2 regions of the Cyanobium sp. ATX 6F1 genome follow, and region 2 is predicted to be linked to the other one. Evidence: predicted binding sites of a transcription regulator. Region 2 holds the regulator's gene; the other holds the start of a gene.
The links. Region 2 encodes NtcA, which controls nitrogen genes in cyanobacteria. Its sites were predicted from a motif close to GTANCNNNNGNTAC; they were not measured.
Positions count from the first base shown of each region.

Region 1: KBZ13_RS10230 (P-II family nitrogen regulator) is a predicted target of NtcA. The motif match lies at 4,970-4,983, and genes of this name have one in related genera.

Region 1 covers NZ_JAGQCS010000006.1:35,141-49,841, forward strand. The annotation lists gene KBZ13_RS10215 (DEAD/DEAH box helicase) at 1-2,170, shown strand, start outside; gene purB (adenylosuccinate lyase) at 2,175-3,470, opposite strand; gene KBZ13_RS10225 (TlyA family RNA methyltransferase) at 3,568-4,449, shown strand; gene KBZ13_RS10230 (P-II family nitrogen regulator) at 4,484-4,822, opposite strand; gene queF (preQ(1) synthase) at 5,188-5,601, shown strand; gene KBZ13_RS10240 (cytochrome c biogenesis protein ResB) at 5,589-6,899, opposite strand; gene KBZ13_RS10245 (cytochrome c biogenesis CcdA family protein) at 6,932-7,666, opposite strand; gene KBZ13_RS10250 (FtsW/RodA/SpoVE family cell cycle protein) at 7,685-8,902, opposite strand; gene KBZ13_RS10255 (phycobilisome linker polypeptide) at 9,021-9,221, opposite strand; gene KBZ13_RS10260 (allophycocyanin subunit beta) at 9,256-9,744, opposite strand; gene KBZ13_RS10265 (allophycocyanin) at 9,784-10,269, opposite strand; gene KBZ13_RS10270 (phycobilisome rod-core linker polypeptide) at 10,755-11,360, opposite strand; gene KBZ13_RS10275 (phycobilisome rod-core linker polypeptide) at 11,448-13,835, opposite strand; gene KBZ13_RS10280 (class I SAM-dependent methyltransferase) at 14,000-14,701, shown strand, end outside.
Region 2 covers NZ_JAGQCS010000005.1:31,401-46,101, forward strand. The annotation lists gene KBZ13_RS08720 (thermonuclease family protein) at 1-229, opposite strand, end outside; gene dcd (dCTP deaminase) at 292-885, opposite strand; gene KBZ13_RS08730 (cob(I)yrinic acid a,c-diamide adenosyltransferase) at 885-1,436, opposite strand; gene ntcA (global nitrogen regulator NtcA) at 1,745-2,485, shown strand; gene KBZ13_RS08740 (DUF3084 domain-containing protein) at 2,586-3,797, shown strand; gene KBZ13_RS08745 (RuvX/YqgF family protein) at 3,794-4,267, shown strand; gene KBZ13_RS08750 (DUF3146 family protein) at 4,245-4,502, opposite strand; gene pth (aminoacyl-tRNA hydrolase) at 4,499-5,152, opposite strand; partial or broken gene KBZ13_RS15800 (TatA/E family twin arginine-targeting protein translocase) at 5,394-5,603, opposite strand; gene psbH (photosystem II reaction center phosphoprotein PsbH) at 5,620-5,820, opposite strand; gene psbN (photosystem II reaction center protein PsbN) at 5,954-6,091, shown strand; gene KBZ13_RS08775 (alpha-mannosidase) at 6,094-9,198, opposite strand; gene KBZ13_RS08780 (photosystem II reaction center protein I) at 9,299-9,418, shown strand; gene KBZ13_RS15740 (DUF3769 domain-containing protein) at 9,542-12,604, shown strand; gene KBZ13_RS08790 (pentapeptide repeat-containing protein) at 12,638-13,159, opposite strand; gene KBZ13_RS08795 (3-isopropylmalate dehydratase small subunit) at 13,271-13,912, opposite strand; gene leuC (3-isopropylmalate dehydratase large subunit) at 13,917-14,701, opposite strand, start outside.

The sequences.
Region 1 (14,701 bases), on a different contig from region 2:
CGGCCCCAAGACCCCCAGGCCGCCCCAGCCCGAGGCGGCGCCGCTGCCCTTCGTAGTGGCCCAGATGGCCGAGCGCGACATGCTGCCGGCGATCTACTTCATCTTCAGCCGCCGCGGCTGCGACAAGGCCGTGCGCGACCTGGGCCGGCTCAACCTGCTCACCAACGAGGAGCAGTCCCGGGTGCGCGCGCGCCTGCAGGCCTTTGTGGCCTCCACCCCCGAGGCGGTGCGCGAAGGGGGCCACGATGACGCCCTGCTGCGCGGCATCGCCGCCCACCACGCCGGGGTGCTGCCCGCCTGGAAGGAACTGATCGAGGAGCTGTTCCAGCAGGGGCTGGTGAAGGTGGTGTTCGCCACCGAAACCCTCGCCGCCGGGATCAACATGCCCGCCCGCAGCACGGTGATCTCGGCCCTTTCCAAGCGCACCGACCGCGGCCACCGGCCGCTGATGGGCAGTGAGTTCCTGCAGATGGCGGGCCGGGCCGGCCGCCGCGGCCTCGACACCCAGGGCTATGTGGTGACGGTGCAGAGTCGCTTCGAGGGGGTGCGCGAAGCGGGGGAGCTGGCCACCAGCCCCGCCGATCCGCTCGTGAGCCAGTTCACCCCCAGCTACGGCATGGTGCTCAACCTGCTGCAGCGCTATGAGCTGCCCAAGGCCAAGGAACTGGTGGAGCGCAGCTTCGGCCGCTACCTGGCCACCCTCGATCTGGTCGACGACGAGCGCCGCATCACCGAACTGCGCCAACAGCTGGAGGGTCTTTCGGGCAGTGTCACCGATGTGCCCTGGGACGCCTTCGAACTCTATGAAAAGGAGCGGGCCAGGCTGCGGGAGGAGCGGCGCATCCTGCGGATCCTGCAGCAGCAGGCGGAGGAAACCCTGGCCCATGAGCTCACCCTCGCCCTGCGATTCGCCAGTGAGGGCACTTTGGTGAGCCTCAAGGCACCCCAGCTCAAGGGTCGGGTCACACCGGCGGTGATCGTGGCCAAGGTGGAGGGCAGCGGTCAGTTCCCGCTGCTGCTCTGCCTCACCGATGAGAACGTCTGGATCCTGGTGCCCTGCCATGCGGTGGTGAGCCTCCATGCGGAGCTCAGCTGCCTGCAGGTGCGCGAGGTGGACGCCCCAGAGCTGCACCACCCCGGTGAGCTGCGCCACGGCGACCAGGCCAGTGGCGGTCTGGCCCTTGCGGTGGGCTCCATGGCCCGGCGCCACGACATGGCCACCCCCCAGTACGACCTGGCCGGGGAAGTGAAGGCCCAGGCGCTGCTGGTGCACCAACTGGAGCTGGCCCTCGAACTCCATCCCGCCCACAGCACCGGCGATCGCAAGCAGATCAAGAAGCAGCACCGGCGCATGGAGGAACTCGAGGAGGAGATCGGCGAACGCCAGCGGCTGCTGCACCACCGCTCCAACCGCCACTGGGACACCTTCCTGGCCCTGATCGAAATCCTGCGCTTCTTCGGCTGCCTGGAGGATCTCGAGCCCACCGACATCGGCCGCACCGTGGCGTCCCTCCGGGGCGACAACGAACTCTGGCTGGGGCTGGCGCTGATGAGCGGCCACCTCGATGAGCTCGAACCCGCCGAGCTGGCGGCGGTGCTGGAGGCCATCTCCACGGAGGTGAATCGCCCCGATCTCTGGAGCGCCTTCAACACCCCGCCCGCCGCCGAGGAGGCCCTGCACGATCTGGGCGGCATCCGCCGGGAGCTGCTGCGCCAGCAGGAGCGGGCCGCCGTGGTGATGCCCCTCTGGTACGAGCCGGAGCTGATGGGGCTGGTGCATTCCTGGGCCAAGGGCACCAGCTGGAACGACCTGATCGCGGGCACCTCCCTCGATGAGGGCGATGTGGTGCGGATCATGCGCCGCACGGTGGATCTGCTGGCCCAGATCCCCTACGGCGAGGCCCTCAGCGAGCAGCTGCGCGGCAAGGCCCGACTGGCCCTCAAGGCGATCAACCGCTTCCCGGTCTGCGAGCCGATCGATCTGCTGAGCCCCGTGGGGGCGGGCCTCAATCCGGCCACGGCCAAGGCCGTGCCGCCACCACCCACTCCTGGCACGACATCGGCCAATTCCCCAGCTGCAGAGCCCCAGATCACGGGTGATGATCTCAACGGCAGCAGTGGCCCCGAAGCCAGCTCAAGCGAAGGGAGCCTCACGGAACAGGCGGCCTGAGGAATCAGATCGCCAACCGCTCCCAGATCACGCTCAGGTTCGCCTGGTGCAGATCGGTGGCGAAGCATTCCGCCAGCTGCCCGGGGCCCAGCCGCGCCGTGACGGCCGGATCAGCTTCGAGGTTGGCGCGGAAGTTGCCGCCTTCTGTGTTCCAGGCGCTGTGGGCGTGCTCCTGGACGATCCGGTAGGCCTCCTCGCGGCTGAGGCCGCTCTCCACCAGGGCCAGCAGCACCCGCTGGCTGAACACCACACCGCCATACACATTCAGGTTGCGCGCCATGTTCGCGGGGTAGACCCCCAGGCCCCTGATCACCGCGGTCATCTCCCGCAGCATGAAGTGCAGGGTCACTGAGCAATCCGGCAGCATCATGCGCTCCACGGAGCTGTGGCTGATGTCGCGCTCGTGCCAGAGGGCCACGTTCTCCAGGGCCGCCACCGTGTAGCTGCGCAGCACCCGCGCCAGGCCGGAGATGCGCTCGCTGCGGATCGGATTGCGCTTGTGGGGCATCGCCGAGCTGCCCTTCTGGCCCTTGGCGAAGTTCTCCTCCACCTCCAGCACATCGGTGCGCTGCAGGTTGCGGATTTCGGTGGAGATCCGCTCCAGGGTCGCCCCCACCAGCGCCAGGGTCTGCACGTACTCGGCGTGGCGGTCGCGGGAGATCACCTGGGTGCTGGCGGTGTCAGGCACCAGGCCCAGTGCCGCGCAGGTGAGCGCCTCCACCTGGGGATCGGTGTTGGCGTAGGTGCCCATGGCGCCGCTGATCTGGCCCACGGCCACCACGGTTTCCAGGCGCTCCAGTCGCTCGCGGTTGCGCTCGCTCTCCGCCAGCCAGCCCGCCACCTTGAAGCCGAAGGTGATCGGTTCGCCATGGATGGCATGGGATCGCCCGATCATCACCGTGCCCTTGTGGGCCCGGGCCAGCTCCCTGAGCGCTGCGGCCAGGGCATCGAGTTCGGTGCGCAGCACCGCCACCGAGGCCTTCAGCTGCAGGGCCAGGCCGGTGTCGAGCACATCTGAGCTGGTCATGCCCACGTGGATGTGGCGGCCCGCCTCGCCCACGTGCTCGTTCACATTGGTGAGGAAGGCGATCACGTCGTGGCGCACCTCCGCCTCGATCGCCTCGATCCGCTCCACCTCAAAGCTCGCCTTGGCCCTGATCTCCGCCAGGGCTTCGGCCGGCACCCGCCCCAGCTGGCTCTGGGCGGCCGTGGCGGCGATCTCCACATCCAGCCAGCTCTGGAACTTGGCCTGCTCGCTCCAGATGCGCCCCATCTCGGGGAGGGTGTAACGCTCGATCAAGGGCCAGCGCCTGGCGACGTCGCACCCAATGTATGGGGCAGGCCACCCGGCGCAGCCTGCGGCTTTGGTTCTGTTTCGGCTGTGGTTGGATGACGCCATGGCCCGAAAACGCCGGCTGGATCTGCATTTACTGGCCCTGGGTCTGGTGGAGAGCCGCCAGCAGGCCCAGCAGCTGATCCGTGCCGGCCGGGTGCGCGCCGGCGATCGGGTGCTGGACAAGCCCGGCATGGAGGTGGCGCTGGAACTGGAGCCCCAGGTGAGCCAGCCCCCACGCTTCGTCTCCCGTGGCGGCGAGAAGCTGGTGCGGGCCCTCGAGACGTTCCCGATCCAGGTGGAGGGTCGGATCTGCCTCGATGGGGGCATCTCCACCGGTGGCTTCAGTGACTGCCTCCTGCAGCACGGCGCCCAGCGGATCTACGGCATCGATGTGGGCTACGGCCAGACCGCCTGGAGCCTGCGCACCGATCCCCGGCTGGTGCTCAAGGAGCGCACCAACCTGCGCCACCTGCGGCCCGAGCAGCTCTACGGGCCCCACGATCCCAGGCCGGATCTGGCGGTGGCCGATGTGTCGTTCATCTCCCTGGCCCTGGTGTTGCCCGCCCTGAAGGGGTTGATGGCACCAGAGGGTCAGGAGGCGGTGCTTCTGGTCAAACCCCAGTTCGAGGTGGGGCGAGCCCGGGTGGGCAAAGGCGGTGTGGTGCGGGATCCCGAGGCCCACGTCGATGCGATCGAAGCGGTGATCGCAGCGGCGGATCGGCTGGGTTGGCGCGCAGCCGGGCTGGTGGCCTCACCGATCACCGGGCCGGCCGGCAACCACGAGTACCTGCTCTGGATGCGGGACGAATGTTTTGACCGCGTTGGATCCAACGGGGAGGGATCGAACACGCCGCTGACCACGCCGACGCTGGATCGAAGCGCCATCAAACATCTGGTGGCCAGCACCCTGAGCCATAAAGAAGCCGACCAACCCTCGGGTTGATCGGCACAGGAGCAGACCCTTGATTCAGGGGCGCTCAGATCGCGCTGCTGTCCTTGTCGCCGGTGCGGATCCGGATCACCGACTCGATGTTGGTGATGAAGATCTTGCCGTCGCCGATTTCACCGGTGCGGGCCGCATCTTGAATGCAGGTAATCACCGTGTCGACACGGTCGTCGTCAACAACAACCTCGAGCTTGAGTTTCTGTAGAAATTCGACCGTGAATTCTGATCCGCGGTAACGCTCGACCTGGCCCTTTTGACGCCCGAAGCCACGCACTTCACTCACGGTCATGCCGACGATGCCGGCATTCACCAAGGCGAGTTTGACGTCCTCAAGCTTGAACGGACGGATGATGGCCTCAACTTTTTTCATGGATCCGGGGATTCATTTCAGGGGGTGTCTCCCAGGACGGTGCCTGAGAGGAAGGGTGAGAGGCGTCCTAGCAGAGGAGTTCGGCGGATGCCCAGCCATTGCAACAATGGACTTCTGCCATTAGGCCGCAGGTGCTGGACGTCCGGTGTATCCATTGCTACTGGCTGCGCCGTTGAGCGGCGACCAGCCTGGGGCCCGGCGTCGGGTCCATGGACGCGAGGCGCAGGCAGGGATTCTCTGCGGGCCTTCTCCATCTAAAGCGGTTGGGATGTCCACGGCGGACATTCGGCTGATTTCTTTTGGGATCGTTGTAAAGAATCGGCCGTTTCGTAGCATCGTGAACCTGATGCACTCCCGCCCGATCGATGGCTGCCCCAGCTCCCAGCGCCCTCACCACCACGCCTCTGTACGGCCAGCGGGAGATCGAGCAGGCCCAGCTGATCTGCTTCGACAACCCCTCCACGGGCCGTCCCTACGAAGTGTCGATCACCCTGCCGGAGTTCACCTGCCTTTGCCCGTTCTCGGGCTACCCGGATTTCGCGGTGCTGCGCCTGATCTACGAGCCCGGCCCCCGGGTCCTTGAGCTCAAGGCGCTCAAGCTCTATGTGAACAGCTGGCGCGACCGCTCGATCTCCCACGAGGAGGTGGTCAACCGCATCCTGGATGATCTGGTGGCGGCGGCCCAACCCGACTGGATCCAGCTCGAGGCTGATTTCAACCCCCGCGGCAACGTGCACACGGTGGTTCGGGTCAGCCATGGCACCCGTCATCTCGGCTGAGGCTGCTGCAGGGAGCCCAGCAGCTGCGGCAGTTCGCTGGCGAAGGCGGTGAGGTTGCGGTTGCAGAGCCCACCCACATGCAGGCGCTGGCGCCCGTCCTCCGCGATCGCCCACAACTGGCGGGTGGCCACCAGGCTGAGGCCGCAACCCACCAGGGCAATGGCGAAGCCGGCGTAGACCAGTGGCACCCCCGGATCGCGCTTGAGCAGCAGGCCACTGGCGGGCAGGATCGAGGCCACCCGAAGGGGCAGGCCGTTCACTTCCAGGGCCTCGCCGCCGGGAATGAGCCGGCCCAGCAGGCTGGCGTCGCTGGCATAGATCTCCACCGGTCCGGCCTCGTTGGTCACGCTCAGCAGCACGGGATCGGTGCCATCGGGGCGGGTGGGCAGCACCAATCCCCAGATCTGATTCCCGAGTTGGGGAAAGCTCTGCAGCGGCAGCTCCAGCAGCGGGCTTTTGCCCAATTGCAGCGTGATCGCCGCCAAAGCCCAGTCCGCCTGGTAGATGGTCATGCCCTGGTGGCGCAGGGGGTGGTTGACGCTGATCTCGGCGCGTTGCTCCAGGGCTGGGGCATCAGCCTGGGGGGGGTTCTTGAGCAGCAAGCGCGAGCGGAACTGCTCAGGACGCCCGGCGGGGTCGCGGTCGATGCCGAACTGCTCAAGCACCAAGGTCAGCTGGCCCTCGCCGCGGCGATCGAGCAACTCGAGCTCGTGGCCCGGGGCCAGAAAGCGCTCCACCCGCTGGCCCCCCAGCGCTCCCCAGGCCGATCCCACCAACAGCACCACAAGCCCCGCATGCACCAGCAGGGGCCCCACCCGACCGGCCACGCCCTTGCGGGCCGCCAGTCGACCCGCCTGGCTTTGAACTCGCCAGCCCCGGGCCGTGAGCAGGGCCCCCAGGCGTTCGAGATCGGCCTGGGGTTCTGGGGAGGCCACGGTCTCCGCCACGCTCAGCTTGCTGAGCTGGCGCGGGGAGCTGTAGTCGACCCAGCGCAGGGCGGCGCGCAGGGCCGGCCACTGGCGGCGCCAGCTGCACAGCACCAGGGACAGCCCCAGCCAGCCCAGCAGCGCCAGGAACCAGTCACTGGAATAGAGGTGATCCAGCTGGAGGGCCAGGATCCCGTCCCCGCGCACCAACCCCAGCCAGGGGGTTTCGTCGTAGAGGCGGTGATAAAACTCGCTGCTTTCCTGCTGGGGGATCGCGGTGCCCAGCCCGCTGGCGATGGCCACGACCAACAGCAGCACGATCGCCAGCCGCAGATCTGAAATCCACGCGGCCACTCGGCCCAGGGCATTCAGCAACGGTGCGACCAAGGTGGGCGAGGCAGAGGTCATGGCAGCTGGGCCAGAAGTGTGAGGCCGCCGGTGAGCACCAGCACGACGCCACTGATCGCCGGAACCCAGCGTCCGACGGACCGCAGGGCCAGCAGGCTCGGCAGGCTGGCCGCCAGGGTTCCCGCCAGCAGCAGGGGCAGCACCTGGCCCAGGCCGAAGCAGGCCAGCAGCACCATGCCCACCACCGGTTTGCCGTTCTGGGCCATCCAGGCCAGCAGCACTGCCAGCACCGGCGTGGTGCAGGGGGAGGCCGCCAGTCCGAAGGCCAGGCCCGCCGCCAGGGGCGCCAGGGGGGCCGGCACCCGTTGGCGCCAGCGATCCGGGTCGGGGCCGGTGGGCAGGCGGAACGTCAGCAGGCCCAGCAGGTTGAGGCCCATCACCAGGGCCAGGGCCGCCACCAGCCCTGAAATCAGACCCGGAACGCGCCCATAGAACAGACCCAAAAGGCCGCTGGCCAGCCCCAGCAGCACCAGCGACGCGACAATGCCGAGCCCAAAACTGACGCTGCGCACCCAGGGCCGCCGCTGCCGGTCGCTGAAGCCGGCCAGATAGGCCAGGGTCACGGGCAGCAGCCCGAGCGAGCAGGGGCCGAGGCTGGTGAGCAGACCTCCGGCAAAGACGATCGCCAGGGTGATCGGACCAGGTGCCGCCAGGGAGGCGCGCAGCAGCTGTTCAGTCCAGCGGGCCAGATCCGCCAGCTGGTCGGCGAGGGAGAGACCGAGGTCGGTCATGGGGGCCCGGTGCAAGTGTCACCCTATCGGGGCGACCCCCTGCCTCCGTCGGCGGGGACGGCCCGGATCCACCCCTGCCGATTCCAGTGAGCAACGGATCAGCAGGCCGGCGGTGAGCAGGCTGGAGAGCAGTGAATTGCCGCCGTAGCTGATCAGAGGCAAGGGCAAGCCGGTGGTGGGCATCGCACCGCTGGCGACGGCGATGTTCAGAATCGACTGGCCCACCAGCAGGGTGGTGCAGCCGATGGCGATCAGCCGCAGCTGGTTGCTGCGGCAGCTCAGAGCCACCCGCAGCCCCACGAAGCCGAACAACAGCAGGAACAGCAGCAGCATCACCGAGCCGATGTAGCCGAACTCCTCGGCGAACACCGCGAAGATGAAATCCGTTGACTGGATGGGCAGGTATTGAAGTTTCTGGGTGGAGAGGCCGAAACCCTCACCCAGGGGCCCGCCGGAGCCGATGGCCAGAAGGCTCTGCACCAGCTGGTAACCGTCCCCCTGGGCATCTTTCCAGGGGTTCAGGAACGACGTCACCCTCACCCGCTGGTAGGTGTTGATCAAGATGCTGCTCACCCCGACAAGCCCCCCCGCCAAGGCCGTGGCCAGCAGGGCGCCCAGGTTGAGGCCGGAGGCCAGGGCCATCAACCACAGCAGCAGGCCCGTCAGGGCGGCTGTGCTCAGGTTGGGTTGCTTGAGGATCAGCAGGATCAGAGCGCCGAACACCGTCAGCCAGAGCAGCTTCTGGTCGATGGCGATGCGCTTCCAGTGGGCAAACAGGGCAGCCCCCTGCAGGACCACGAAGGGCTTGACCAGCTCAGATGGTTGGATCTGGATCGGACCGACCACCAGCCAACGGCTGGCGCCGTTCACGGTGCTGCCGGCCACCAGGGTGGCGGCCACCAGGAGGCCCCCCAGCAACAGGGCGGGGCCGGCCAGCTTGGACCAACGGCGAATGTTCACCCGCAGGGCCAGCAGCAGCAGCCCCCAGCTGGCCGCCAGCCAGAGCAGCTGACGTTTGAGGTAGTAAGCGGCGTCGCCCATTTCCCGCTCGGCCACCCACCAGCTGGCTGATGTGAGGATCAGGATGCCCAGCAGGCTCCAGAGCGCCACCAGACCCAGCAAGAGCCTCGCTTCAGCGGGCCAGAGGGCAAAGGGAAGCGGTAGGAAACCTTTGGCGGAGGCCTCTGGGCTCGGGATCGAGCTGGGGGGACGGTTCGCAATGCCGGGCAAGGCCATGGGCTCAGGAAAGCTTCATCGTCAGCTGGACATGGGCCGCTCACGCCCGAGTGTACGGACAAAAAAAAGCCCGGCCAGTGCCGAGCTTGGATGAAAGTTGGTGAGGTGAGCGAAAGACTCAGTTGCCGACGTTGATCTGACGCCGACCCGCCACGAGTTCGACCTTCAGAATCTTTCCGCCCTGCTTCATGATGCGCTGTTGTTCAGCGAACCAGCTTTGGTACGGCACCCACTTGGTGAAGTAGGTGTTTTGCAGCTCGCGCTGGGTCCGAGCCTTTTCAGGACAGGGAATGCAGGCCGTGATCTTGAACAGACGCATGGGGGTGATCCTCGCGGGGTAGACCGTTGTGGGATCAGTTGCCCAGACCGGAGCTGATGTAGTCGAGGTAGACGCCCAGTTCACGCCCGGCTTCGGGACCGACCAGCGAGGCAGCCGATTCCTTGATCGCCTGAATCGACTGCACCGTGGCGCCGATGGGCACACCCAGGGAGTTGTAGGTCTCCTTGAGGCCATTGAGCACGCGCTCATCGAGGATCGAAGAGTCGCCCGCGAGCATCGCGTAGGTGGCGTAGCGCAGGTAGTAGTCGAGGTCGCGGATGCAGGCCGCATAGCGACGGGTGGTGTACATGTTGCCGCCCGGACGGGTGATGTCCGTGTAGAGCAGCGTTTTGGCCACGGCATCTTTGATGATGGCCGAGGCGTTGGCGGAAACGGTGGCGGCAGCGCGCACGCGCAGTTCACCACTGGCGAAGTACTGCTCGAGGCGACCGATGGAGGAGTCGTCGAGGTAGAGACCCTGAACGTCAGAGAGATTGATGACGTTGGTGATCGCGTCTTGCATAGGTCCGGGGAAGCGGCGGTGGGGAAGGAGAGGGCAGCCTCAGGAAAGGGCGCCGATGACGTAATCGAAGAAGAAGCCAGCTTCTTCAGCGTCAGCTCCGGTGAGCAGAGTGCTTGAGGCGAATTTCAGTTCGCGCACGGCTTCTGCCATGGCTTCGAGTGGGGTGCCGAGAGCGCGGTACATCTCGCGGGCCCCGATGATGCCGATCTCCTCAATGGGAGTGACATCGCCGGCCACGATCCCGTAGGTCACAAGGCGCAGGTAGTAGTCCATGTCGCGGAGGCAGGAGGCCGTCATCTCTTCGCCGTAGGCATTGCCCCCCGGGGAGATCACGTCTGGACGCTTCTGGAAGAGGGCGCCGCCGGCCTGCTTGACGAGGCGTTCCCGGCTCTCGCTCAGGACTCGAGCCACCCGAAGCCGGCGTTGACCGCCGGCGACGAAGGACTTGATCTGGTCGAGTTCGCCGGGGCTGAGGTAGCGGGCTTCAGCATCCGCGTTGATGATCGAGTTGGAGACGATGCTCATGCAGTTCTGCCTCGAAACAAGCGGTCGCCGTTTAAGGAGACCGATAGCCGGTGGGTAAGGGTGGATGCCTGTGCTCCCTGACTGGGGCTTCCGAAAGGAGGCCTGGCATGAAGGAGCGGCTTCTGCGTGGCTCAACGGCGCTGCCTTGGGAGGCGTTGCCATTGGGCTGCGGGTCGGCCAGGCGGCAAATCAGATCAACTGATTGCCGAATTATTCTGCGGCAGGCCGCTGCTCTGACTCGGCCTCCGGTAACAGTTCTTCACGGCGGATTGTTTTTTGAAAACGCTTTGCGCGCAATGGCTTTCGCGGGAGTTGTTGATACATGGACTCTGCTGCAAATGTTAATCATTTGATCGCGCAAGTCGAACTCTTCCGTCGCGCGGTCCAAGCCAGATTCAGCCCCCAACGGCCGTGTTGGAAGGCAAAAGCGCCCTGCTTAGGACCAGGCGCCTGCTGAGCCTGGCCCCCTCAGCGGGCCAGGGAGCTCAGATCGCGCCCTTGGTGGGTGGATTGAGAGCAGCGTTGCCGCCGTAGAGGCTGGCGGTGCGGTTCAGCGTGGTGAGTGGCAGGCCGTCCGGGGTGTCGAGGCCGCGGAGGTAGGGCACCGTGTCGCGGCCGAAGTTGGTGGCGTACTCGTCGCTGTTGATCAGGGTTTCGAGGGCCCGTTGTTGACCGTGGTTGGCCTGGCTGGCCAGGAACGCGCTCACTTCGCTGGCCTGGGCGGCCCTCCCTAGCAGAGCGAGGTAGGCCGCCGTTGCGGCCCGCAGCGGGGCCAGCCGGTTCAAGCGCTGCCCAAACAGCTCGCTGGAGGCCAGGAGCGCCACGAATTCCGACACCGAGATGTGGCCATCACGGAGCTGGGATTCGGCATCACCGAGGCGTTCTGAGGCCAGCACATCACGATTGAGGAGTTGGCGATAAACGTTGCGGAGCACGCTCTGCAACTCGCCTTCGCCGGGGAACCTTGACAGCCGCAAGCGCTCCGGGAGGCTGCGGCGGCGGGTCAGCCCCTGGGGCTTGCCGGGACGCAGGGCCTTGGCCATCGCCGAAACCGGCGGTTCGCTAGCGACGAAGCCGCGGCTGCTGCCCATCAGCGGCTTTCAAGTTGGCGGCACCCAGGTACTGCAGGGCTAGGTCTCTGGGGTGGGTGGAGAGATGGGTCCGCCCGCTCAGGAGAGCTAGACCTGCGTGGCCACCTGCTTGGGCTGCCAGCGAGCGGCGCTCCAGCGGCGGGTGGGAGGGGGGTTCTCGGGCCAGCTCTGGGGAGCGATGGTGGCGAAGCTCCCCGTGGCGGTGTCGCTGCCGCTGGTGTCGAAACCTTGAGCGTCGTCGTCGTTGGCGCTGATCTTGGCTTTCCAGCCGCCCAATACCACCCGCTTGCGGGCGGTCAGGTTGCGCGGGGTGACCTCCGAGCTGTTGACGATGCCCTCCTGAGTTCTCACATCGGGCCGCCTTAACTGCTGGGGCTGGATGTCCGCATAGGCGCCGGCGTTGAAGGGCCGTTTGAGGGCGGGCACCCGTCGCGCGTTGAGATCGTTCGCGGTGATGAAGCGCTCGTACGGGACGGTGTCCTCACCGAAGCTTTCGCTGTATTCGGAGCTAGCGAGGATGGCATCCACCACCCCGTAAAAACCCTTTCGGGCCGCGGTGTCGAAGTAGCCGTCAATTTCCCAGCGACCGAAGGTGGGGCGACCCAGCAGCCGGCGGTGGATGATCTCGATCGCCTTGGTGATGTACAGACCGTTCCAGTAGCGGCGACGGAAAGCGGTTGAGCGAGCCACCTCACGGATGAAGTCCCGCAGGCAGATGTCGCCATTCTCGAGCTTGATCTCCTCCACCTTCAGGCGCTCACCGGCATAGCCGGCCGTGCCCAGCACCTGCACGTAGACGGCGTCGATCACCGCGCTGGTGCTTGATTCGGTTCGGCGAATGCTGGGTTGTCCACCACGGCGCGGAACCGAGGAGCCGCCGGTGGAGATCTGCTGCAGGCGCACCAGTTTCGGCCCCACCCGGCGGGGCTTGGCCTTGCGGAACTGGGGGCTGTCCATCTGCCCCGGCTGGGCGATGCCGTTGCCGATCAGGATCCGTCGGTTGTCGTAACCGACAGGAGCTGGACGGGTGGCCACGGACGCCGTGCCCGAGGGGAAGATGGCGCCGTAGTTGAGGGCGAGCGGGTCGTTGCCGCCGCCGTAGGCGTGTTGATCGGCGAAGGGCTGGCGGTAGGAGGCGTAGAGCGTGACGTACTGCGGTGCCCCCTCGAAGGGCGCGCTGAAATTGAACAGCTTGCGGTTGGACCCCCAGCCGGCGCTCTCCTGGGCTTCCTCCCCGAGATCGCGCAGGAAGGGAACGGTTTCCTCCCCGAACACCCGGGCGTATTCCTGGGTGTTGATCAGAGCGTCGACCAAGCCCTTGAGGCCCTGGGCACTGACGATGTCGAAGTAGCGGGTGAACTCCTCTCGGGAGCTGATGCCTCGGCCAAGGAAGTGGCGGAAGGCCAGCTCGACGGCGCGGCTGTTGGAGAAGCGCCCGTAGAACTGCTGGCGGTACTCCTTGCTCTGGCCAAGGGAGCGGATGAACTCGCGCATCGAGATCTGTCCCTGACGCACCTGGGTGGCCTCAACAGGGCTCACCACCTGGCTGTAGCCCTTGACGATGTCGCGCTCGAACACCTGCCTGTAGGCCGCCCGGATCACCTCGGCCTTCTGGGCGCCGGTCTGGCCGGGCTTGATGTTGTAGCGGGGGGCCTTGCCCTGGGCTGCCAGCGCGTAGTTGGCAGGTAGCTGCAGACCCTGGTTTTCGGGGCTGCCGAGACGCTGGCGGGGGGAGGGGGTGGGAACGTCGAGTTCCTTGATCAGGACGTTGAAGGCCTCGATCACCAGGCTCCGGGCTTCAGGCTCGCCGTTGAACAGCTCCGCGGCGGCGGCGCGCATTTCCTGCAGGGCCACGTTGGTGGCTGTCAGGGAGCATCCCTTCTCGAGCACATCCCGCAGGCCGCGGGTGTTCACAGAAAGGATGCTGGGGTCGCCGGCCATCACTGAGTAGCCCACGTAACGCAGGAACCAGGCCAGGTCGCGCACGGATTTGCGCATGCGCTCCGTGCCGTACAGGGCGACGCTGATCGGGCTGAAGCCGGTGGGGAGCACGACGCGCACATCCGCATCGGCCTGGAGGCCCCCAAGAACCCTGCCCAGGAAGCCCTTGGTGGCACTGCCCTGGGCAAACGTGGCGACCGAGGCCGCAAAGGCGATCTGATCGGCCGCCAGGGGCGTGGCCTCAGCGCTGCGTTGGGACTCCGGGGTCAGCGGGGCATCGAGGTAGGAGAGCGGGGTACCGCCGGAGAAGATGCGGTTCGCCGCGCGACCAACGATGCCATCGGCGTTGGCCGACAGACGCCTGGCGACCTCCACACGTACGAGACCGGTCTGGAAGAAGGTGCTGAGGTTGTCGAGCTCGCCGAGATCGGGGAAGCGGTCCTGTTGCTCCGCCTGACGGACGCTGGAGAGCGGCAGGGTGTCAAACAGCTGGGGTGAAACCCTGGGGCTGCCGCTGCTGGCGGTCACGGTCATGAACGAGAGCGAGCCTGGCCAAGGAACGTTACGGCTGGCCCTGGTGCCGATCGGGGGGCCATGAACAAATGTTTGCAGCCCCCAGGCCGTGTGGTTCCCAGGTCCGTCGGCCCCATGAAAAGCTCCCCTGGTCAGCGTCCAGCGTTCCGCCGCCCTCCCCATCCATGCCCGAGGGATCCACCGATGCCGCCACTCCCGTGGTGAGCGCCTTCTACGACCGCTTTCCCTACCCCGGTGACCCCCTCCAGGACGGCCCTCCCCCCGGGTACAACTGGCGTTGGTGTGTGCCCTGCGCCTACGGCGTCTGCACCGGTGCCGTGCCGGAATGGCCCGAACCGCTGCGGATCCTGGACGCGGGTTGTGGCACCGGTGTCAGCACCGACTACCTGGCCCACCTCAACCCGGGCGCCGAGATCCTGGCGGTGGACATCAGCCCCGGCACCCTTGAGGTGGCCCGCGAACGGTTGCGCCGCTCGGGTGCCGCCGGGCGCGCCTCGGTGCGGATCGAGCAGCGCAGCCTGCTGGACCTGGCGGGCGAAGGACCGTTCGATTACATCAACTCCGTTGGCGTCCTCCATCACCTCAAGCAGCCCCAGGCGGGGCTCAGGGCCCTGGCCGAGCTGCTGCGGCAGGGGGGGCTGCTGCACCTCTTCCTCTACGCCGATGGGGGACGCTGGGAGATCCACCGCACCCAACGGGCCCTGACGCTGGTGGGTGCAGGAGCCGACGGGGAGGGGCTGCGCCTGGGCCGCGAACTGCTCGCGAGCCTGCCGGAGCGGAACCGCCTGCGCCGTCACCATGAACAGCGCTGGGCCCTGGACACGGCCGCGGATGCCAACTTCGCCGACATGTATCTGCATCCCCAG
Region 2 (14,701 bases):
ACAGCGCCCTCAGGGCCGCCCGCGACGCCACACCCCATGGGGGCTGAGCGAGCTCAGGCGCATCGATGCAGGCCAGCCGCAGCTTGAGCCGCCTGCCCTGGACCGCCACCATCAAGCTGTCGCCATCGACCACGGACAACACCTTCGCGCCCACCCGGCTGACGGAGTAATCCACCGAGAGCGGCACGGCGGCCTGGGCTGAACCTTGGGCGGCCAGTAGCAGCGGCAACGCCGCGAGGATGAAGCGCGCAGACCCCGTCCATGACACCGCCCCCGAAGCGCGAACTGCGCTCAGACCTTGGCGAGGGTCACCCGTTCCGGCTGGTGTTGGTACTTGCCGGAACGGTCGCTGTAGGTGGTCTCGCAGGGATCCCCCTCGAAGAACAACAGTTGGCAGATCCCCTCGTTGGCGTAGATGCGGCAATCGGCGCCGGACGAATTGCTGAATTCCAGGGTGAGGTGGCCCTCCCAGCTGGCCTCGGCGGGGGTGGTGTTGACGATGATCCCGAGGCGGGCATAGGTGCTCTTCCCAAGGCAGATCACGGTGATGTTCGCCGGCACCTTCATCTTCTCGAAGGCCACACCGAGGCCGTAGGAGTGGGCCGGCAGGATGAAATAGGACCCGTCCTCGTCCTGGTGCAGGGCGGCGGGTTCGAGGTTGGCGGGATTGAACCGCTTGGGGTTCATCACCGTGCCCGGCACATGGCGGAAGATCAGGAACTCCTTCGGCGAGAGCCGCAGGTCGTAGCCGTAGGACGAGCAGCCGTAGCTGAGCACCGGAGCCGTCCGGTTCTCAGGGTCGAGATGGCGCACCAGCGTGGGCTGGAAGGGCTCGAGCAAGCCTGCGGCGGCCTGTTCGTTGATCCAGCGATCGCACTTAAGCATCAGCTCCCCCGGCGCAACTGGGTGACCTGGTCGGCCATCGCCATCAGCGGCGGCGGCATCGACGGCCCGGTGAGGATCACATCGAGATGCGAAGGGCGCCGCTCCAGGGTCTCGCTCACATCGGCGGCCTCCAGGTAACCCAGTTCGACCGCCAGCCCCAGCTCATCGAGCACCATCAACTCCACCGAACCGGCGAGCAACTGCTCCCGGCTGAACGCCCAGACCTCCTGCACCGCCTGACGCTCCTGCTCGCTGGCGGGGGGGATCTCCAGACAACCGGGCACATCGGGGCGCAACCACTGAAGGCGGCCGCAGAGCCAGAGGCTGTGCCCCAGACCCTGCTCCACACCCCCCTTGAGGAACTGACTGATCAGCACACGACTGCCCAGGCCGGCGGTGCGCAGCGCCTGGCTGAACACTCCGCCGAAGCTGCCGCGGAACGGAGCCGTGTGGATCTGCAACAGACCTTCCTGCTGGCTCACGAGCCGCAGGCTGCGCAGGGGACGGGGGGCACCGTGGTCGAGGCCGGGTTTGCGCAGGCTGGCGGTCATCGGCACAGAAGGGGGAACACGGTGTCGCTCTGCCTGGGGCGCCGCGGCCAGCGAGGTGGCCAGCGACTTGGAGGGCCTGAGCCCCTGATCGGCAGCTGAAATCTGAGGGTGCAGCGGCAGGCGGGCCTGGGTGGCGGACCCTGAATGTAGCGGTGTCGGCCCCACCGGCAAGGCAACGGCACACCATCCCTAGCGCGAACGCACGTACCAGCACCCAGGAGCCAGAAACCTCCAGCGGAGCGATGGTGTCTGTTGATACAGGGGCAGCCAGGGGCGATCTTTAGCTTTTCACCACTTTCCCCGCCTTGATGGTCGGCGCCACCCGCGGTTTCAGCCGCTATAGCAGCGGTCCCAGCTCCGGAACGAGTGGCATGGCCTCCCCAGGCGCGGCTGGATCCGCCCCCACCCCCACGCTTCTGGATGTGATCCGGGGGCTCAGTGGCAGCAGCGTGGAAACGGTGGAGCGCAGCAAAACCATCTTCTTCCCCGGTGACCCCGCCGAGCGCGTCTATCTGCTGCGGCGCGGGGCCGTTCGCCTCTCACGGGTCTATGAATCGGGCGAGGAGATCACCGTTGCCCTGCTGCGGGAAAACAGCCTGTTCGGGGTGCTGTCCCTGCTCACCGGCCAGCGCTCCGACCGCTTCTATCACGCTGTGGCCTTCACCCGGGTGGAGATGGTGACAGCGCCTGCTACCTCCGTGCGCCGGGCGATCGAGGTGGACGCCAGCGTCGGCCTGCTGATGCTCCAGGGCCTCTCCTCGCGGATCCTGCAGACCGAGACGATGATCGAAACCCTCACCCACCGGGACATGTCTTCGCGGCTGGTGAGCTTCCTGCTGGTGCTCTGCCGTGATTTCGGCGTGCCCGGCAGCGAGGGGATCACCATTGACCTGCGCCTCTCCCACCAGGCGATCGCCGAAGCGATCGGCTCCACCCGGGTCACGATCACCCGCCTGCTGGGTGACCTGCGCAACGCCGGCCTGTTGCAGATCGACCGCAAGAAGATCACGGTGTTCGATCCGGTGGCCCTGGCCAAGAAGTTCAGCTGAGCCCACCGGCTCCAGCTCCGCCGCTGTCCCGCTCGATTCGTTCCCGCTCGATTCGGCTGGGTTGGATTCGGATGGATACTGAGAGCCTCCGCTTGGTTCCGTGTCCGGCTGGCTGCTGATCCTGGCTCTGCTGGTGCTCGGCGGAGTGCTCTCCACCTTCGGTGACCGCCTCGGCAGCCGCGTGGGCAAGGCGCGGCTGAGCTTGTTCAACCTGCGTCCCCGCAACACGGCGGTGCTGATCACGGTGCTCACCGGCAGCCTGATCAGCGCCGTGTCCCTGGGGCTGATGCTGCTGGTCAGCGAGCGGCTGCGGACTGGGTTGTTCCAGCTTGATCAGCTGGAGCGCAAGCTGCGGGACAGCCGCAGGGATCTGGCCAGCAGCCAGGCGGAGATCCGCCGGGCCCAGCAGGCGAGCGCGCGGGCCGAGCTCGGCCTGCACCAGGCCCAGGGGCAACTGGCCACGGCCGACCAGCGCGCCCAGAAACTGCGCAACGAACTGCAACCGCTTCAGCGGCAACGGCTCCAGCTGGAGCGGCAGCGCAATCTGCTCAGCCAGGACATCCGGGCCAAGGACGCGGACATCCGGCGCAACGAGGCGGAGCTTGCGACGGTGAACCAGCGCATCGCGGCGGGCGCCAAGGAACTGAAACGGCTTGAAGCGAAGTTGATCGATCTGCGCCGGGGGGACGTGGTGATCAGCAGCGGCCAGCCGTTGGCCACAGCCAAGATCAACCTGGAAAACGCCTCCCAGGCCACCCTCGTGATCAAGGCGCTGCTGCGGCAGGCCAACCTGGTCGCCTACCAGCGCGTGCTGCCGGACCAGGTGGCCAATCGCCAGATCCTGCTGGTGCCCCGCAGCGAGATCACCCGGCTCCAGGGTGTCATCACCAAACCAGGATCCTGGGTGGTGAGCATCATTTCCGCCGCCAATGTGCTGCGCGGCGAACAGCAAGTGCTGGCCTTCCCGGACGTGCGACCCAACCGCCAGGTGATCCGCCGCGGCGATGTGATGGCCACCACCGTTGTCGAGGCTGACCAGCGCAGTCCCGAGCAGGTGCGCAGTCGCTTGAATCTGCTGATGGCGGCCACCTTCACCCGCGCCCAGGGCCAGGGCTCCCTCGCCGACGGCGTGCAGTTCGACGTGGCCAGCTTCAACCGCCTGGGCAAGGAACTGAGCGAGCGGCCCCCGGGCCTGGCCGTTCGCCTGGAAACCGTGTCCGTCCGCAACAGTGACATCGCCGACCCGATCACCGTCGACCTGCGCTGGATCGACGGCCCCTCTCCGGCGGTGCGCAGCCTTCCCCGCCCATGACCCCTGCGCCGGCGGACGGGGCCCATGGCGGCCCCCTGGCGGCCCTGGATCCAGGCCGCAGCAAGTGCGGTCTGGTGCGCACCGATGGCTCGAGGCGGCGGGTGATCGAGGCCCTGGTGTTGCCACCAGAGGAGTGCTGGCAGCGAATCCAGCACTGGCAGGCCGAGGACCCGCTGGCAGCGCTGGTGCTCGGCAACGGCACCGGCAGTGGCGCCTGGTGCGCGCGGTTGTCGCCGCTGCTGCCTGTGATCCTGGTGGATGAGCGCGGCAGCACCCTGGCGGCGCGGCACCGGTTCTGGCAACTGGAACCTCCCGGCCCCTGGAGGCGCCTGCTGCCGGAAGGCCTGCGTCTTCCACCGCGGGATTGGGATGACGTGGTGGCCCAGCTGCTGCTGGAGCGTCACCTGGGGTGGCCCCTGGAGCGGCAGATCCCGGACGGGCGAGCTGTTACAGGCGTGCCCGCACGGTGAAGGCGTAATCGCCTCCCGGCTCGAGCTGGTAGTCGGCCTGCAGCAGAAAGCGCAGCAGGGCGTCCTGAATCAGAGCCCGCCCCAGGGAGGGCTCAACGCTGAGTTCGCCCCGATCGAAGGCCCAGCTGAAGGTCCAATGGAAGCCACCGGCCGTGACCTCGCCCTCCAGCAGTCGTCTGCTGAAGCTTTGGTGCAGCACGCGCAGCTGCGCGGTGGTGGCGGGAAGGCGACTCAGCGCGGTGGAAGCGAATCCGAAGCCAGATTGCCACCGGCCGTCACCTGAAAACTGTTCAGGCGGGTGGCCGCCCGCTCCAGCCCCAGTCGCTGGACGATCTCCACGCCGGCGATCACCTCATCGAGCACCGCACGCAGCAACGGTTGTTCGGCGGCCTGGAAGCGGCCGAGCACATGGGACAGCGTGCGCGCCTTGCGCTCTTCGGGGTTCAGGGCCGGGGCACCGATGCCGATGCGCAGACGCGGAAAGTCCTGGGTGCCGAGATGGGCGATGGCACTGCGCAGGCCGTTGTGGCCACCAGCACCGCCGGAGGCCCGCAGGCGCAGGCGCCCCAGGGGCAGATCCATGTCATCGACGACCACCAGCATCTGGCTGGGATCGAGATCGAACCAGTCGAGGGCGGCGCGGATCGAGCGGCCGCTCTCGTTCATGAAGGTCTGGGGCATCAGCAGCCGCAGGCGCCCGGAACCCTGGTGCAGGTCGGCGAGCAGGCCATGGAGCTTGGCCTGGGAGCGAAAGCGCACGCCATCCGCCGCGGCCAGCCGCTCAAGGGCCATGAACCCGACGTTGTGGCGGGTGGCCTCGTAGTCGGAGCCGGGATTTCCGAGGCCGACGAGCAGCTGGAGCGGCGCGGCCGCAGGAGATGCCATGGACGAAGAGGAAAGACCAGGACCTTTCAGGAGAGCCCTCAAAAGGAGCGATGGGCCTGAGTTACCCAGCCAGTGGCGGTGTTTAAGGGCCTGCGCTGGAGACGGGGGTGCCGTCAGAACTCAGATCGGGATCACCGGCCATGGCCGCCAGCTCGCCCGTGCTTGCGTTAGAGGTGCTTGCGTTAGAGGTGCTTGCGTCAGCGGTGCTTGCCTCGGCGCTGGCTGATTCGGCGCTGGCCAGGGATTCAGCCGCCAGAGTCTCGGCAACGACCGTCTCGGTGTCGATGGCGCGGCGGAACTCCTGCTCGAATTCCCGCGAAGCCGACTGAAAGCCCTTCAAGGTGCGCCCCAGGGTCTTGCCCAGTTCAGGCAAGCGCTTCGGACCGAACACCAACAAACCGATGGCGGCGATGACCGCCATCTCAGGCAAGCCGATCCCGAAGATGTTCATGGGTGGGGGCCGGGCGTCAGCCCAGCGGGTTCCAGTTGACGGTGATGCCGTCGAGCAGCAGCGACTTGTTGTACACCTGCAGGATCACCAGCAGGAAGACAAAGAACAGCAGCATGAACACACCCATCACCGGGGTGGTTCCCCAACCAGGCACGACCTTGCCGTACTCGGAATTCAGGGGGCGGAGCAGATCTCCCAGGCGGGTGCGTTGGGCCATGGCGTCGCAGTCCTCTCTGGCGGGGGATCGTTCTCGGTACTGTAGGCGAGACGCCGCCGGAGGGCGGTGGCTGTCGGGTCTTGTGACGGGACGGCAGCACCCCACGGCCCCTTCCCTTCCCCTGAGATTGTCCATGGATAGCTCCCCTGCCATTCCGATCGCCCTCGCTGTGCTGGCGGTGCTGCTGGGTCTCACGGGTTTTGGGGTCTACCAGGCTTTCGGGCCCCCCTCCAAGGGTCTGACCGACCCGTTCGACGACCACGACGACTGAACTCAAGCGGTAGTCGAGCGGCGGATCCGCCAGCGGGCCAACTGCCAGGGGCGCAGCAGCTGCCCATCGCCGGCCGAATCGCCGTGCTGCCCAGGGAAGCCAGCGATCCGCTCCAGCACCGTCCAGCCCTCCGGCAGGTCGAGCCAGCGACGACAGGGCCCCAGGTTCTGGGCGCTGAGCAGCAGCACGGGCCCCTGGGGCGATGGCCCCTCGACCTTGAGCCCCAACAACTGCAGATCAGGGTGGCCCAGATGCAGGCCATCGTCCGTTGTGCTCCCTGGGCCTGAGCCGGGCCCGGCCGGCCGCAGCCAGAGGGGTTCGCGGAAACGCACCGCCTGCTGGGGAACCGCTCCGGCGCGCCAGTTCCCGAGCAGCGGCAACAGCGCCAGCCGCAGCCGTTGATGGCCCCGATCGGCGCCCGGGTCGGGCCAGGTGGGCCCCCGCAGCAACGACACCCCCAGCCGCTCCGCCGAGGCCGAGACCCCCTGGGGGCCATCGAGCAGCACCGCCAGTCCACCCGCGTTGCCCGACTGGCTCGCCAGCCAGCTGATCGCCGGCAGCTCCCAGCGACTGCGTTCGCGCGCCATCAGCGCCTCGGCGGGCCGCTCGATCACGCCGCCGCTGGTGTCCGCCGCCCAGCGCTCGGCCCCCTGGGCCAGGGGCAGCTCAAGCCGCAGCAGTTCATGGGTCTGCCGCCAGTCCACCGCCAGGATCAGCTCCACCCAGGGGCAGGCGGCCCGCAGGCGCAGCTCCAGCCGCAGGGCACTGGCGCCGCAGCGTCCCCGCCAACGGAACCCGGCGCAGAGGGGCCCCTGATCCACGGGCTCGGGGGGACCGTCCCACTCCAGCAGCAAGGGATGGTCGCGGTAGTCATCGGCCAGATCCCAGGCATCCCAGAAGGCGCCGCGATCGCGCCAGCGGCGCCACTCCAGGGGCGACTCCAGTTGGGCGACTCCGTGCTGGCTCCAGAGCTGCTCCAGCCCCTGGGGCCCCACCTGAACGGACACCAGGCCGTTGCCGAGCCAGTGGCGGCCCTCCATGCCGCCGGGGCGGCTGATCACGGGACCATCGATCGCCGCCGGGGCTTCACCAGCAAGCTCTGGGTGGCCCCCAAGGGAACGGCGCTCCAGGGACAGTGCCGCCACCCCCTGGGGCCCGCTCAGCTGCACCCAGTCGCCGCCGGATGGCGCCGGCTGCCGCGGCAGGGACGAGCCATCGGCCAGGCGCCAGTCGCCCCGGGGCAAGCGCACGGTGAGCGGCGTGGCCCCCAGGGCCTGCAGCTGCACCAGCCACCAGGCGTTCGCCACCGGCCGGGGTCGGGGCGCCAACCAGCGCCCTAGGGCCCCATCCCGCTGGCGCCGCGCCAGGCGCCGGGCCTGACGCCATTGGGGCTCGGCCTGCTCGAACACCTCCGGCACCGCCGTGCCTGGAAGGATGTCGTGGAACTGCTGAAACAGCAGCGTGCGCCAGGCCTCCGTGAGCTCGGCCCGCCCGGCGGCCTCCGTTGCGGAACGGCCCTCAGGGCCGTGGGACGCAGCGCTTCGGAGCGCCTCCGCCAACTCCGCCTCCCGCAGCAGCCGTTCCAGGCTGCGGTTGTGGCGCTTCTGATCAGGGCGGCTGGTGGCGATGCCCCTGTGCAGTTCCAGGTAGAGCTCATCCCGCCAGATCGGCAGCTGAGCCTGGTGGGGCTCCAGCTCCGCCAGGTAGGCGCGCAGGCTGCCGTGGCGCTGGGGCGCCGCCAGCGGTTGCCCCTGCCAAAGCTCCAGTTGCTCCAGCATCTCGGCGGTGGGGCCGCCGCCGTGGTCCCCCACCCCTGGCAGCCAGAGGGCGGTCTCCAGGCCGGTGGAGCGCCGCCAGCTCTGGCGGTAGCGCTCCATCGCCACCGGATCGCCGTCCGTGCCGATCGGGGCCGTCATCAGGGAGAGCACCTCGGCGCCGCAACGGCTGCGCCAGCGGAACAGCCGATGGGGGAAGGGATTGGTGGCGTTCCAAGCCAGCTTGTGGGTGCAGAACCAGCGCACCCCACTGGCGGCGGCCACGGCCGGCAGACCGGCCCCGAAGCCGAAGCTGTCGGGCAGCCAGGCCACGGAGGGCTCCCACTCAGGGAAACGGGAGCGGCTGTAGGCCTGCCCCTCCTCGAACTGGCGCCAGAGGGAGGCCGTCGCGATCAGCACGCAGTCGCTTTCCACCCAGGGACCGTTGATCGGCTCCCAGCGGCCGGCGACCATCGCCGCGCGAATCGCCGCAAACAGCGCCGGGCGGTGGCGCTCCAACCAGGCGTAGAGCGCCGGGGTGGAGTGGCCGAAATGGAGCTGGGGATGGCGCTCCATCAGATCCAGGGCGGAGCGGAAGGTGCGCTCCGCCGCCTGCCAGGTGTCGGCCACCGGCCACAGCCAGGCCAGATCCAGATGGGCATGGCCGAGCACATGAAACCCGGGCTCAGCAGGCGAGGGCGCCATCCCCCTGAGCTGTTCACGCAGGAGCTCCAGACCAGCGGCCCGCTCGGACGGGGAGGCTGGATCGAGGGCCGCCAGCCGCTCGGCCAGTGGGCCTGGGGTGCCCTCGCTCTCCGCCCGCAGGACCACGAGCTCCAGGGACTGGGCCAGCAGCACCCCGTGGGGATCGCCTGAGCCCGTGGGCTCGAGCTCGAGGCGGCTTTGGATCAAGGCGCCATCGTCATGGAGTGGGCTGCGCAGGGTGAGCGCCAGCTCCAGGGGCTCACCTGCCCACCAGCGCTCGGGCAGGGTCCAGCGGCAGGCGGTGTCGAACAGATCGCCGCGGTGCACGCTCTCCCCGTCGACCCGCAGCTCGGCCGCCTCGGCCCACCAACGCAACACCAGGCGGGCCCGCAGCTGGCCCCAGGCCCGCCAGGGCTCCGGGCAGAGGAGGCGCTGGCTCAGCCGCAGCTCCTGGCCGCCGCGGGGCCAGATGATCAGGCCCCGGGCGAACCAGTCGGGCCGGTGCCGCCGGCCCCAGGGGTCGTCGATGGCGAGCGACTCCAGGCCGCCAGGGCGCTGCACCCGCCAGTGGGGATGGAGATCGCGGCTGGACCGTGACCGAAACGTTTCAATCCAGGGGTGAAGCACCGTCTCTGGGCCCTCAGCCATCCAATGCCGTCATCGGTGAGCCATAGGATGATGGCGCTGCCTCAGGGTCGTTCCGGCCCCACCGGGCGCCTGTCACCCCCTGTCACCCGCCGGACGGACCATGCTCGCCCTCAAGGTTTCGGTTTACTCCGTAGTCTTTTTCTTCATCGGGATCTTCGTGTTCGGCTTCCTGGCCAGCGATCCCACCCGCACCCCAAGCCGTAAGGACCTCGAAGACTGAGACAATCTCGGCGTCCGTTGAACCCTGCCGGCTCCTTACCCGTGGCCGGTCTGATCACCCGCCCCGGGCACGCTTGATTCCCGTCGTTGCCATGGGAGGATCAGCCCCGTTTCGGCAGGCTTGGTGAGCGAACGTCTTCCAGCTGGGTTGGCCCTGGGCCTGCTTGGGACGCTTGCCTGCGTCGGATTCACCCCCAGCGTTCGCGCTGAAAACCTCGGCGATGGTGGCGCCGAGAGCGCGGAACCCGCCCCAGCCTTGAATGCGGGGCCATCCCTGCCCCTGGGGCCGCCACCGCTGCCGCCTCTCCCCAGCGCTGAGCAGCCCAACACCCCAGCCCCCAGCGGGGGCGCCACGAAAGCAAACGAGCGCACCGCCTCCAACAGCTTCCCCGCCGAAATCCAGCTCACGGCCGATTCCCAGGCCCTCGACACCCTGCTCAACCGGGCCGTGGCCACGGGCAAGGTGCGGGCCCTGCTGGCGGGGGGTCGCATCCTTGCTGATCGGGTCGAATACGACTCGATCAGCGGCAGCCTCTATGCCAGCGGAACGGTGCGTTTCCAGCGGGGCAACCAATACCTGCAGGCCAGCCGCCTGCGTTACAACCTCAACGAGCAGCGGGGTGAGGTCGAGGAGGTCTACGGCTACCTCGATCTGGAGCAATCGAAGCAGGATTTCGATCTCGAGGCGATCCCCAGCCTGCCCCTGGGACCGGAGCAGCCGATGGCCTGCCCCCCCAAGGTGCCGCCGGTGCCCAATTGGCATCCCTACCCCTGGGCCGCCACCCTCTGGGGCGGCCAGGCCATCGACACCAACTTCGGCCAGACCTTCCTGTTCCAAGGAAGGATGCGGCCGGAATACCTGCTGGGGGTCGGTCTCAACCGCCGCCTCTACAAAGCCGGTCCGATCGCCCTGGAATTCGACTCCACCTTGATGGGCCACCGGGCCGAACCCGACCGGGGCGGTGGCTTCAACCAGGCGGTGCCTTTCTCCCAGAACCCCGGCCAGGCGTTCGGCGAAATCACGTTGGGCGTCGGCTTCCGGGCCTGGCTCTTGCCCAGGCTCAGCGTCGCCTTCGTCCAGGGAGTCAGCCTGCTGAGCCAGAACAGCCTCTATGAAAAAACCTACCGAGAGAACTACAGCCAGTTCCTCAATTACCTGGGCTTCGAGATCGAGGCGCTGGTTTCGCCCCAGTGGTCGCTGGTGGGACGGATTCACCACCGCTCGGGCGCCTTCGGGGTCTACGGCGGTGTGAGCGAGGGCAGCAACGCCTACCTGCTGGGTCTGCGTTACCGCTTCGGCAGTGATGCGAACCCTAAAGGGCCGGTGCAGGTGGCCCTGGCCCCTCCCCTGGGCTGCCCGGATCCCGAACGCGGCAAGCGCCGGCGGGTGCTCACCCTCGCCGATGCGCTTGAGCAGGTGGCCATGGGGCCTCCCACCAGCAGCCCGCCGTCAGCGGCTGGAAACGCCCAGGGCCCCAGCGCAACTCCGAGCGCACCCGGCTCGGGCCTGGCCACCCAACCCATCAGCCCCCAGGAGCAAGAAGCGGCTCGCTACAAAGCGATCCAGACCATCGACCAGCGCATCGGTTCAATCACCCAGCGCCAGGGCCTCACCGCCGGTCGCCGCTTTGGCGCCGGCAGCAACGGCGTCTTCACCTCAACGGACACAGAGGTTTCCTTCGGTGGCGTACGCCCGGCCCAGATTCAGTCCCAGAACACGGCCGCCAACAAGAAACTGGTGAGCGGCACCGTGGGCCGCTGGCGCTTCCAGGCCGCCAAACTCACGATCACACCCGATGGCTGGCATGCCGACCGCATCGGCATGACCAACGATCCCTTCACCCCGGCCCAGACCTGGCTGGATGCTGAAAACGTCGTGGCCCGAACGCAGCCCAACGGCGACATCCTGATCAGCTCCGACCGCAACCGCCTCATCCTTGAGGATCAGCTTCCGATCCCGGTCAGCCGCAACCAGCGCATCCAGAAGAAACAGCAGGTGGAGAACCGCTGGGTGCTTGGCAACGACGGCAAAGACAGGGACGGCAACTTCATCGGCAGGCAGCTGAGGCCGATCAAGATCGGCTCCACGGGAGAACTTGCGCTTCAGCCCCAGTTCCTCCTGCGCAGGGCTGTCCTAGGAACCACCGACAGCTACGTGCTCCCGGGCCAATCGGCCGGTGCCAGCCCCAGCGAACAGCCGGCCGAGTTCTCTGATCTGTTTGGCCTGGTGGCCAACTACACGGGGCCGCTGCTGGGTTTCACCAGCGACGCCAACTTGAGCATCTCCACCTTCAACCCCAAGAACTTCGCCAACGGCACCCGCAGCTGGGGCGATCTCCAGCGGGATGTCCGCTTGCCCCTGGTCGGCACCAGCACCGCCCGGATCTTCGGGGCCTACCGCTTCCGCACCTGGAACGGCTCCCTGGGAGAACAGGACATCTACTCCGCCTATGGCGTTTCCCTGGAAAAACGCGGGACGTTGCCCAACTGGGGGCGCCTGAGCAACAGCTACATCTGGCGGATGGGGGTCGGCAGCTTCCAGGGCAACCAGTTCGAGAGCACCAACCTGACTGATCTCTGGCGTGGCAGCGGCGTGATCGCCATCAACAGCTCCCTGCCGGTGTGGACCGGAAAGCCCCTGCCGCTCACGGCCACCGAGGCCTACCGCAACGTGGGCACCGCGATTGTGCCTGGGCTCACCTTCAACACCAACCTCACCGTCATCGCGGCCTACTACGGCACCGGGGACCACCAGAACCAGTTCAGCTTCTCGGCCGGCCCCACCCTCACCCTGGGCCATTTCAGCAAGCCCTTCCTGGATTACACCCAGCTCACCATCACCGGCGGCGGCACCCTGCTCAACGGACTAAGTCCGTTCAGCTTTGATCGGGCCGCAGATCTGGCCACCATCGGGGTGGGCCTCAGCCAGCAGATCTACGGCCCCCTGGTGCTCAGCGGCGGCATCGGCTTCAACGTGGATGGGCGTTCGCCCAACTACGGCGACCTCACGGGCTCCTACGTGGAGCTCAAGTGGCAGCGACGCGCCTATGAGTTCAGCATCTACTACAGCCCCTACGAACAACTGGGTGGCGTGCGGGTGAAGCTCAACGACTTCAGCTTCAGCGGCACGGGGGTGCCGTTCGTGCCCGTCCACCCCGGCAGTGATGTGGGCCGGCGGCCCTTCTAAAACCACTGGCTGAGCCCAGGGAGGGCGAGCGGTTCAGGGAAGGGGCGGCAGCGGCGGTGGACCGCCATCAGGGCCGCCGATCACCAGATCACTGCCGTAGAGATCGGCACCGGCGATGCGGATCCCCTCGGTGCGGGCACCGGGTGAGAGGGCATGGATCGCCACCGACCCGCGCAGATCAGCTCCCCGCAGATCAACGTCGGCCAGATCGGCATTGCTGAGGGTGGCGTTCTCCAGGCGGGCGCCCACCAGCCGGGCGCCGCTCAGGTCGGCCCCCTCCAGGTTGGCCCCGCGCAGGTCAGCGCCGCTGAGATCGGCGCCGCGCAGATCCAGGCCGATCAAGTGACGGCCCCGCAGGTCGACGCCGCGCAGATCGCAGCCCCGGCAGCTGGGCCAGGGGGCGAGGGCACGGAACGGCGCCAGCGCAATGGGCGTGGCGCCGGGCTCAGTCGGCGGCAGGGGAGAAGCCGCCAGGGAAGCTCCCGCCAAGAGAACCGCCCCCGCGGCGGCACCCTGCAGCCAGCGAATCCAGGCGGGGAAAGGATGGGCAGCCATGTGTTGGTCTCCTTGGGCCTCGCTGATCCCACTTTGATGGACAATCAAGCGACCGTCACAAAGCCAGTGCGGACGGATTCCACGCCGCTCCGGCCGATGGGGGCGCGGGATTCAGGCGGCGGCGAAGCCGTTCAGGTAAGGCAGACGGGCGGCAGTGGCACGCAGCTCGACGTCGTGGGCCAGCAGCTGTGAGGTGGCATCCCACTGGCCGCTGAGCAGCATCTGCCGGGCCCCGCCCGCCAGCGCAAGATCCCAGGAGGCCGCTGTCTCGCCATCGCCGCCAATGGCCTGAATCCGTCCGGCACGCACGTCGAGGGCGAAGCGCTGGGCGGGATCAGCGGTGATCGCCGCCTGGAGGCTCAACACCTGCCCGTGGGGAGAGGTGAAACAGGGAATGCCCAGGGCCAGGCAGTTGCCGAAGAAGATCTCGGCGTAGCTCTCGGCCACGATCGCCCGGATCCCCCAGCGCATCAGCGCCTGGGGGGCGTGCTCGCGACTGGAGCCGCAGCCGAAGTTGCGGTTGGCCACGAGGATCCGCGCCCCCGCGTGTTCGGGGCGATCGAAGGGATGGGCCCCCTTGAGCTCGAGCCGGTCGTCGGCGAACACCTGCTCGCCGAGACCCTCGAAGGTGACGGATTTCAGGAATCGGGCCGGGATGATCCGGTCGGTGTCGATGTCATCGCCGGAAAGCACCAAGGCCCGGCTTTCGATGCGCTCGATCGGGCCAACGGGAAAGCTCATGGAAACGCTCATGGGTTCAAGGGGCCAGCAGCGTGCGCACATCGGAGACATGGCCGGTGACGGCGGCGGCGGCCACCATCGCCGGACTCATCAGCAGGGTGCGGCCGCTCACCGAACCCTGGCGCCCTTTGAAGTTGCGGTTGCTGGAGCTGGCGCTGATCTGGCGGCCCTCGAGGCGATCGGGGTTCATCGCCAGACACATGGAGCAGCCGGGTTCGCGCCACTCAAAGCCCGCCGCCTTGAACACCAGATCGAGGCCCTCCGCTTCGGCGGCGGCGGCCACCTGCTCGGAACCCGGCACCACGAAGGCGCGGATCCCGGGGGCCACGTGGCGACCCTTGGCCACCACGGCGGCGGCCTGCAGATCGCTCAGGCGACCGTTGGTGCAACTGCCGATGAAGCACACGTCCACCGGCAGCCCGGCGATCGGGGCGCCCGGCACCAGATCCATGTAGCGGTAGGCCTCCTCAGCGATCGGGCGCTCATCAGGCTCGATCTGCTCAGGGGTGGGCACGGTTTCATCCACACCGATGCCCTGGCCCGGGGTGATCCCCCAGGTGACCGTGGGGGAGAGGGCGCTCGCAGCGAAGCGCACCTCGTCGTCGAAGACCGCGTCGGCTCCGCTGGCCAGGGTGCTCCACCAGGCGACAGCCCGCTCCCAGGCTTCTCCGGAGGGGGCGGCGGGGCGCCCCTTGAGGTAGGCGAAGGTGGTGGCGTCGGGGTTGACATAACCGCAACGGGCGCCGCCCTCGATCGCCATGTTGCAGAGGGTCATGCGCTCCTCCATCGAAAGGGCCTCGA